3 regions of the Pseudoalteromonas sp. SG43-1 genome follow, and region 2 is predicted to be linked to each of the others. Evidence: predicted binding sites of a transcription regulator. Region 2 holds the regulator's gene; each other region holds the start of a gene.
What was found. The regulator FliA, encoded in region 2, starts transcription of late flagellar genes. The targets are predictions, from matches to a motif close to CTAAAGNTNNNNNNNNNNNNGCCGATA.
Positions count from the first base shown of each region.

Region 1 (3,284 bases), on a different contig from region 2:
GTCTTTACGTAACAAAATAGGAATGCTGTAGCTCATAATCATATTAACTTTTATTGAGCTTGTTTTATTAGTATTTTCACCAGGCAATGCTTGAAATAGAAGATGAGAGCGGTACTCACCAGAAGCTAGACCTTTAGGTTTACGTATTGCTATTTTTACTGTTTGTTTTTCACCAGGTGCTAAACGCATTTGTTTTGGTGACAAACGTGCCATTGAACTTAAACTTTCGCTTGTAGCCTCTGCCAACTGTATGTAGCCACCGCTAGGTTGCGCTTGCTTCTCACTCCATAAAACACGATATGTTTGATATTCATCCCCCGTATTAATTACGGTAACTTTAGCGGTTCGTTGACGTTCATCAAAACTAATACGGGTTGGAGAGATAAGTAAATTTGCGTATGCATTTTTTCCTAAAATACATACACTCAGTGCGAGCAGCACTACAACTTTATAAAGCATGTTTTTCCTTTAGTAATCAATCGTAATTTCTAATTGGGTGTCAGTAATAAAACTACCATCTAAGTAACTTTGGCTAGTCCCTGTCGTTATTAAACGGCCACCTACTTTGAGTAAAAGATCTCCAAATTCATCGCTAGTTTGCGTGCTTGGTAAATCCACTAATACAACCGAAAACTTGGCACTATTAGCTCCAAGTACTTCACTTTGCAATGTAGAGTCACTCATTTTATTAAACGATATTTGAGTAAGCGGAGGTAAATCGGTAAATAAAAGTTCTGCGGGATTCCCCTCAGTTAATACGTAAATACTACCAAATGTGGTTATTTCACCATTGTGGTTAATCGTGATAGAGCTTAAAGTATTATTTTGAAGGATAACTAAAGTGCCAAAATTAAGCGCTTCTTGTTGTATGCTTGCGCTATAGGCTTGCTCGCTAAACATTAACGAAAGCCAAGCAGAAACATACAAAAAGCGCATTGTTTGTTTAAACACTAATTAATATGACACTTCAATATTAAAGCTACCAGAATACTCACCATCAGGGTAATCCACACTTGATGCGTTTGATGAAGTAGAAAGAGTCGCGCCTATATTAAATGATACAGCGCCATCAGCACCAGCTTGTAGGTTAGGAGTACCCTGCGTATAAAGCGCTCCTGCATTTGTTCCGCTCGTTATAAAGTAAGTCCAAGCATCTACAGTAAAATCAGGTTCATTTAAGCCTTGGCCAGCTAAGGGTAGTATCAAAGTATTTACTGGGTCGCTAATGGTTAAAATAGAGTTTGGTACTACATCTGACACACTGAAAGCACCCGCTTCACCACCTTCAATTATTGAGATACTCGCAGCGTTACCAGTTGGATTATCTTGTGAAGTAACAGGGCTCGCAGCTGGATCAGGATTAACTGTCAGCGTTGCTTGTTCGGCGCCTAATGGATCTGAAATAGCACGAATAGTACCAAAATTTAAATCGTTATCTTTTGTGAGTACTACAGCATTTTGTACTGTTACTTTCGCTTCAAATGACTCTGTAGCAGCATAAGTGCTAAACGAGCTGACCACGGTGGCTACAGCTAATGCAGATAAATAAAACTTCATGCTAAATCCTTATAAGAAAATGGGCTTTATCAAATATTTGCCCAACTATAGTTAGTATCGACTATTAGTACAAATACTTTAATACTATATAAGTTTAAAAGTCCTAATTTATTAATTATATTGGTTTTCCGACAAAAGCAGCAATATTACATACTTGATCAAGCTGATTAGCTAAATAACAAAACGCACTTACTTGAGCATCGTTTTTAAATGGACCTACACGTAATCCATACAAAGTCATATTATTATTTTTACGTTCAAACATAGTAAAATTAAATTGAGTAAATGCACTAGGGTATAATTGCTTAAGCCTTTCGACTCTTGCTCTAACAAGCTCTGGCTTTAAATACCAACCAAGCTGTGCTCCAATTTTAGTTTCATCTGTTAAGGTGAGTTCTGAGTTTTGTAAGTTTGGTGTTTTTACTTCGGGAGTGTTATTTAGTGCCGTCGGTTCCAAATTCTGTGAAGGCTGATTACCATAGGTGATATCGATTTTACTTTGCATGAGTAAAGGAGGGTTTTCAGTTAATTCACTTTGAGACGATAACGCCATAATTAATAGCTGTAAATCATCTTCCATAGCAGTTAAACGACCAATGCTTTCTTGCTGTAAGTGCCACTGCGAAACATACTCTTTTACTTGTTTATCAGTTATTAAAGAATGCTGCACGCTCTCGTTATTTACAGTTGCGCTGCTGCATCCATATAAATAAAAAGATAAGAATAAAACTGATATTAAATGACAAGACTTCAAATACCGCATTGCAAAATGCACTCTACTAACCAAGATAATAAATCAAAGCAAATTTTGCGCCAATTTATAGCAACTTTTTAATTAAGTAGTCTATTTTGAAGTAAGAAAACCGAGTTGATAACAAAACAAAATTGCATTATTTAATTACTATCACTAATTATTGCTGTATTGCTCTAGCTACTGCCTCCGTGCACTCGTATATCAAAATTATTAGCGATAATTGCGTCAGGTTTAATCCCCAGATTGATTAGGTATTATTACAGATTGATATTACGTAATACGGGCTACAGCCTTACTGGCTTATCGGTGTAGTTACTTACTATACAATCGAGTTTATACAGCTTGAATACGTCACAATCTGCTTTTGCATTTTTAAAGTTTTGGTAAGAGCCTAGTTTTAGTCTGTAAAACATTTTGTCGTTTATCTTGGCGGTTTCTACGTTAGTCAATATTTTGTCTCTAAATAACGGTGCTGCTTTAGTATTTAGCTCTTGCCATGCTTTAGCCACACCTTGCTCTGAATCAACCGAAGCTACTTGCAAAGCAAATACATGTTTTGGTTTATTTAATTTTACAGCTTGTTTTTTATTACTGTAGTTTTGTTTAACTTGTTGGCGTGACTTAACATTGCGTGTGTTTCGTGGTGAACGTACAGACTTGCTGCTATACCCTTGATTAGACTGCGCAATTGCTTTGCTGTTTATAATATCAATATGATTTACGAGATAAGTTATTTCTTTTTCTAACCTTAAAATTCGCTCTATGCCTTCACGAGCTTGTTGCCACTGCATTGCGGCATCTTTTAGCTGAGCAAGCTCCAAGGCTGTAATTGATACGTAGTCAGGCGAGTTACTTTGAGGCTGTTCATCAATAGTTTTTATTTCAGGCGTAACGCTGCATGCTGTGCCAAATAAAAGCATTAGCAAGCTGAATAAAAACCCAATGTTATTTTTTTTATATATAAACATGTATT
Region 1 covers NZ_JACJFD010000008.1:28,153-31,436, forward strand. Annotated here, with positions in the region: gene H5159_RS07995 (molecular chaperone) at 1-459, opposite strand, end outside; gene H5159_RS08000 (DUF4402 domain-containing protein) at 469-951, opposite strand; gene H5159_RS08005 (DUF4402 domain-containing protein) at 955-1,557, opposite strand; gene H5159_RS08010 (SPOR domain-containing protein) at 1,673-2,227, opposite strand; gene H5159_RS08015 (SPOR domain-containing protein) at 2,596-3,279, opposite strand.
Region 1: H5159_RS08005 (DUF4402 domain-containing protein) is a predicted target of FliA. The motif match lies at 1,613-1,639, and genes of this name have one in related genera.

Region 2 (3,284 bases):
TTCAGTGGCTTCGGCTTCTGTTGGAGGTAGACCTAAGATATGAAGAGTATGAAGTAATTCAGGATCTGCAGGTTCAGGCTTGTCTCTGTTTTGGATAGTCGCAAACATCTCATTAATGGTGTCTAGTGCTTGTAAAATAACATCCATTAACTCTGAGTTGACTGTTCGCACGCCTTGACGTAGTAAATCAAATACGTTTTCAGCACCGTGACAAGCATCAACAAGTTCTGTCATAGCTAAAAAGCCTGCACCACCTTTTACAGTGTGAAAACCTCTAAATATAGCGTTTAGTAACTCGGTATCTTCTGGATTATTTTCCAGCTCAACTAACTGTTCAGATAAAAGCTCTAGGATTTCTCCAGCCTCTACAAGAAAGTCTTGTAAAATATCTTCATCGACTTCAAACATGCAGTTACTCTCCTCTTAGAAGCCCAAACTTGATAAAAGATCATCAACTTCATCTTGATCAGATACAACATCATTACGCGATTCTTTATCAATAATAGGGCCTTCAGGACCTGCTAAAGTTTGTGTGGCAACTGGTTCTTTTATTTTTTGTTGTTCTACTTTATTCGCGGTGCTGTTACTGTCGTCTTGTTCAGCAAACGCAGTTAAAAGATGCAGTAAACTTTCTTCTACTTCCCTAACAAGTTCGATAACACGGCGAATAACTTGACCTGTTAAGTCTTGATAGTCTTGAGCCATTAATACATTTGTCATTAAGTTTTGAAGCTCATCAGTCTTATGATGAGAGTTGTTCATAAACTTATCGATGCTATGGCAAAGTTGCTTAAACTCACCAAGCTCAATCTCGCGGCTCATTAAACGATCCCATGTCGGTTTAATATGAGATATTTCGTCCGCTAACTGTTGGGCTATAGGTAAACTGGCCTCCACTGCATCCATTGTTTTATTAGCCGCATTTTCTGTCATTTCTATAACATAATTAAGCCGCTTTTTAGCATCTGGAATCGCATCTGTCGTTATATCAGTTAAGCGAGTATCAAGCTCAAAACTTTTAAGGGCTTCGTGCAGTTGACGAGTCAACTTTCCAACTTCAGCAAATAATTCAGACTGCTCTTTAGATGCAGCCTCTAAAATCAACTGATTTGCTTTGTCTTGCTCATCATTTTCTAAAAAAACAACGAGCTGACGAGCTTGTTCTAACGTTATTTGAGGCGCAGCTGGTGCTGGCATAAGCCTCTCCCCCATCATTAGCCTAAGCGTTCAAATACTTTTTCTAATTTAGTTTTTAATGTTCCAGCCGTAAATGGCTTAACAATATAACCATTAACACCAGCTTGCGCTGCAGCTATTATTTGTTCTTTTTTAGCCTCTGCCGTTACCATTAATACAGGGATATGTTTTAACTTATCGTCTGCACGTATTGCTCTTAAAAGATCAATACCCTGCATTCCAGGCATATTCCAATCCGTAACTACAAAATCAAACACTTGATTTTGCAACATAGGCAAAGCTGTAGACCCATCATCAGCTTCTTGAACGTTAGTGAAACCTAAGTCACGTAACAGGTTTTTTATAATGCGTCTCATTGTTGAAAAATCATCAACTACAAGAATTTTCATGTTTTTATCCAAAACATCCCCCAGTGAGGTATTAACCTTTGTTTACTTACTACTAATTTATCCAGTCATTGATTTTAGCTTTAAGCTTAATCATCGCCTGACCATGTATCTGACTTACACGCGATTCACTTACATCGAGTATATGTCCTATTTCTTTTAAATTCATTTCATCGTTGTAGTACAAAGAAAGCACCATTGCATCACGCTCTGGTAATGACTTAATTGCACTTAGCAAAGACTCATTAAACCTATCATTTTTAACATTATTAAAAGGTTTATCTTGTGCTAAATCTTGGCCTACAGGAGTAATAACATCCTCATCTACACCAAGGTCTTCAATGCCTAATATTTTACTCGTATTCGCATCATTTAAAATATGATGGTACTCATTGAGCGAAATTTCAAGTTTTTCAGCAACTTCTATGTCCGTTGGTTCGCGGTTCAGACTACTTTCGAGCTCAGTAATTGCTTCTGCAACTTGCCTGTTTTTACGGTGAACTGAACGAGGAGCCCAATCACCACGGCGCATTTCATCAAGCATAGCACCGCGAATACGAATACCTGCAAAAGTTTCAAAGCTTGCGCCTTTTGTTGCATCAAAGTTTTTCGAAGCTTCTATTAAGCCTATCATTCCTGATTGAATTAAATCATCAAGTTGAACGCTAGGTGGTAATCGAGCAATTAGATGACATGCCACTTTTTTAACAAGTGATGCATGCTTCTCAACAATCACATTTAAATTTTGTGTTGATTGATATCCCATAGCTCTATTCACCAGTGTTGTCATAATTAACCGTTTACTAGTTTCTCAATGAAAAACTCTAAATGCCCAGATGGTTGGTTGGGTATTGGCCATTTAACTGCTTTTGTTGCCAGCGTTTTAAACGCAAGAGCGGCTGGCGAATTTGGAAAGAGCTCTACTATTACTTTTTGACGACGTGTTGCTTTGCGCATATTTTCATCATAAGGAACCGTTGCTACTAGCTCCATTGATACATCTAAAAAGCGGTCGGTAACTTTAGATAGCTTTGCAAACAATTCAGTGCCTTCACGCATACTGCGCACCATATTGGCAACAATTTTAAATTTATAAACGCCGTGCTCACGACTTAATACTTTAATAAGTGCGTAAGCGTCGGTGATTGATGTCGGCTCATCGCATACAACAACCATTACATCTTGCGCTGCACGCGAGAAGCTCAGTACCATGTCTGAAATACCAGCAGCTGTATCTACAATTAAAATATCAAATTCGGTATTCAATTCGCTAAACGCACGAATTAGCCCAGCATGCTCAGATGGTGATAATTCAACCATACTTTGCGAACCCGATGTAGCGGGTACAATTTTAATTCCTGCAGGGCCTTCAACTAAAATTTCATCAAGCTCACATTCACCAGACAAGACATGTGACAAGTTACGCTCTACACGTAAACCAAGCATCACATCACAGTTTGCTAAACCCAAGTCAGCATCCAGCACTAATACTCGATTACCTTGCTGCCCAAGTGCAATAGCTGTATTTAGAGAAACATTTGTTTTCCCTACTCCACCTTTACCACCGGTTACAGCGATAACTTTTACGCCGTTGTTATTGTTTTGACTCATTTTGCGCAGGCCGCTTGCTTGATCTAATACTGTGTTAATCATACATCCCTACTGTGCTTGGCGCCACTGCTTGGTGCCTTGAATGTTGTT
Region 2 covers NZ_JACJFD010000007.1:51,050-54,333, reverse strand. Annotated here, with positions in the region: gene H5159_RS07395 (chemotaxis protein CheA) at 1-408, opposite strand, end outside; gene H5159_RS07390 (protein phosphatase CheZ) at 424-1,197, opposite strand; gene cheY (chemotaxis response regulator CheY) at 1,215-1,598, opposite strand; gene H5159_RS07380 (RNA polymerase sigma factor FliA) at 1,639-2,349, opposite strand; gene H5159_RS07375 (MinD/ParA family protein) at 2,376-3,236, opposite strand; gene flhF (flagellar biosynthesis protein FlhF) at 3,229-3,284, opposite strand, start outside.

Region 3 (3,284 bases), on a different contig from region 2:
TGACTCTATTTGCTATCGCTACACCTGAATCAAGTAATTTTACATTCCCTTCAAAGTACTGACTAATCGGCCCTGCTAATATCGGAAAGTGCGTACACCCTAGTACAAGTACATCTATAGTTTTATCTATATGTAGTTCATCGAGTACTTGATACAACTTATTTGTATCTAAAAAGCCTGTAAAAAAGCATTCCTCAGCTAACGTTACTAATTCAACACTGCTATAAAGGTTAACGATTACATTACGTGCATGTTCAGCAATTAATGTTTTTGTGTATGAACTGGCGACCGTTGCCGGCGTGGCTAACAAGCCAATATGATTTGAGCGTGTTAATTCTGCCGCAGGCTTTATTGCTGGCACAACACCTACAATAGGAATATCCGTAATTTGGCGAACAGCGCTGAGTGCAGATGTAGAAGCTGTATTACACGCTATTACAATTAAATCGACGTTAAGCGTGTTGGCTTTGATGAAATGAATAAGTGAACATAATCGGTTAATTATAGTTTGTTGGGATTGAGCACCATAAGGTAGTAATGCATTATCCATAAAATAGCTGTACTGAGCATTGGGGATACTTTGCTTGATATGTTCAAGTACAGTAGTTCCACCAATACCTGAATCAAAGACCATTATATGCGCTGACAAACTACCGTTCCTACTTTACTTTAAGATCGGCAGTTTGCCATGAGGTTTTTATAAAAGAAAGTAGTTTAACTTTGCGTGGCTTCTAAATCAGTAAGCCTGTCGGCTGCTGAATTTAACTGATTAAGGTTTTCGAACATAGACTTTGTATAATCTACTAACTTATCTATTTGTTCCTGATCTTGATTTAACCATTGGAGAATGCCAGCTAGCTGATTTTGTAATCCAAGCTCACCCGCTTTTTCAAAAGCATTTTTAAGGTCGTCATTAAAAGGGACTAAACCCTCTGCTACTTGTTTTTCTGGTGCTGGTTTATATTCTTCATAGCTTTTAACTGTTGCTATTGTTTTTGTTTGGCGTAAATCCATAGAAAAAGCCACCAGCTGATCGCTGTCTAAACTCAGCTCTTGCGCTTGTTCAAATGCTTCATCTAAATCACCACCAAAAAAGGTTTTACTTAAATCTTGTAAGTCTTCCATCATCGCATTAATAGCTTCTTGCTCTTGCTCGTTTAAGTCACCATTTACCGACATCGAAAATGATACCTGTCGAGATTGCGATGATGAGCTTGCAAACGACTCACTATTACTATTTTGCTGATAGCCACTTGCCGATTGAGATTCAAATGCATCAGCAAAGCTAATACTTACCTCATCGCCTTCTGCTGTAGTAAATTTATACTCTGCATTACTCGTCATACTGACGTATTGGGCCTGGCTTATATTTACGCTGGCAGGTTGTGGGTTAAATAACGACTCTTCAAACTTATCCAGCCCATTGTAAATTCCCTCTTTGGACTTATTAATGCCCTCTTCCATGTCATCATTAAATACGCCTGTACCTTTGAGTTCATCAACAGCGTCATCAATCCCTATTTGGACTCCTTTGCGCGCATCGCCTAGCATATCTTTGAGCTTTTCGTCATCAGCGCCGTTAGCTTTTGCTTTATTTACAGCACTACTTACAAAATCGAGTACGTTTTTTACTATTTCATCAAAATCAAATAGTGGTTTATCTGCTTTTTTTTCTGCGATAGGTAATCCAAGCTGCTCAGCCATTTTATCGCCAAGCACCTTTGCGGCCAACTCTCGGCCTCGTTGTTGATAGCTATCTTGAGGAGACGTAATTGTAGGTTGCTGTATATCAGCTTTATTATTGAATTTATTGATGTTGTTGTTTGGCGTAAAGCCATAATTACCTATTTTCATGATTCGTCTCCTAAGCGTGCGTAGTTTATTATCGGCTATAACAACAAAAACTAAAGTACAATGTTCAATAAAACAGCATAAATGCTAGCCAAAACTAGACAAATACGCAGCGCTCCCTACAATAGCGCCGATAAACAGATCTTAGATAAGGTAGTAGCGTTAATGGCAGTTATTAAAATAGATACCACACAGTACCAAGCGCAGTTAAGTGAAAAAGAGCAGCGAATTAGTACGCAGTTTCAACGTTTTGGTGTGGAGCAATTAGAAGTATTTAGCTCAGAGCCAACTAACTACCGCCAACGTGCTGAATTTAGAGTATGGCACGACGGTGATGATCTGTTTCACATTATGTTTGATCAACAAACAAAAGAAAAAATCCGTGTTGATACATTTGACCCAGCAGCGCCTCTAGTAGGTGAAATAATGCAGGTGATGATTGAAAATCTTAAGCCTTGTGAAATATTACGCCGTAAGTTATTTCAAATCGATTACCTATCAACGCTAAGCGGTGAAATTTTAGTAAGCTTGCTTTATCACAAACCACTGGATGATGAATGGTTAAGTGAAATTAAAGCACTGAAAGAAAAGCTTAGCAGTAAATACAAAATTGACTTTATAGGTCGTGCTCGCAAACAAAAAGAAGTACTAGGTGATGACTTTGTAACTGAACGTTTAACAGTTAATGGGCAAGAGCTTATTTATCAACAAGTAGAAAATAGCTTTACTCAGCCTAATGCAAAAGTAAATATTAATATGCTGGAGTGGGCACAAGATTTATGTAAACCACTTAAAAATGATTTACTAGAATTGTATTGTGGTAACGGTAACTTTTCAATTGCATTAGCGGGCTGTTTTAATAAAGTATTAGCGACGGAAATATCAAAATCATCTGTTCACTCTGCTCAATACAACATTGCTAAAAACAACGTAGAGAACTTAGATATTATTCGTATGTCTAGTGAAGAGTTTACTCAAGCAATGAATGGCGAGCGTACTTTCTCTCGTTTAGATGGTATTGATTTAAAAAGCTATGACTGCCAAACCATATTAGTTGATCCACCACGCGCGGGCATGGATGAATTAACGTGTGACTTAGTGGCTAACTACGAAAGCATAATTTATATATCCTGTAATCCTGAAACTCTTGAGCGTGACCTTGATCACTTAACACGTACGCATAACGTTAAGCGCTTTGCTATATTTGATCAGTTCCCTTATACGCATCACATTGAGTCGGGCGTTTTCTTACAGCGCAAATAACCAGCCAAAATTAAAGTGCCAGTACTTTTATAAGTGCTGGTATTTGCTCTTCACTAAATACTTGAATACCATTTTTTATTAATAATGCTGTAGTTAAGCCTAGCCCTTCGATTTTTACTCCGTGATGCTTTCCATCATATATTGTATTTCGTCCGCAAGAAGGGCTCGAT
Region 3 covers NZ_JACJFD010000040.1:22,676-25,959, reverse strand. Annotated here, with positions in the region: gene murI (glutamate racemase) at 1-649, opposite strand, end outside; gene H5159_RS19650 (DUF5610 domain-containing protein) at 715-1,854, opposite strand; gene trmA (tRNA (uridine(54)-C5)-methyltransferase TrmA) at 2,017-3,114, shown strand; gene H5159_RS19640 (DUF523 domain-containing protein) at 3,125-3,284, opposite strand, start outside.
Region 3: H5159_RS19650 (DUF5610 domain-containing protein) is a predicted target of FliA. The motif match lies at 1,884-1,910, and genes of this name have one in related genera.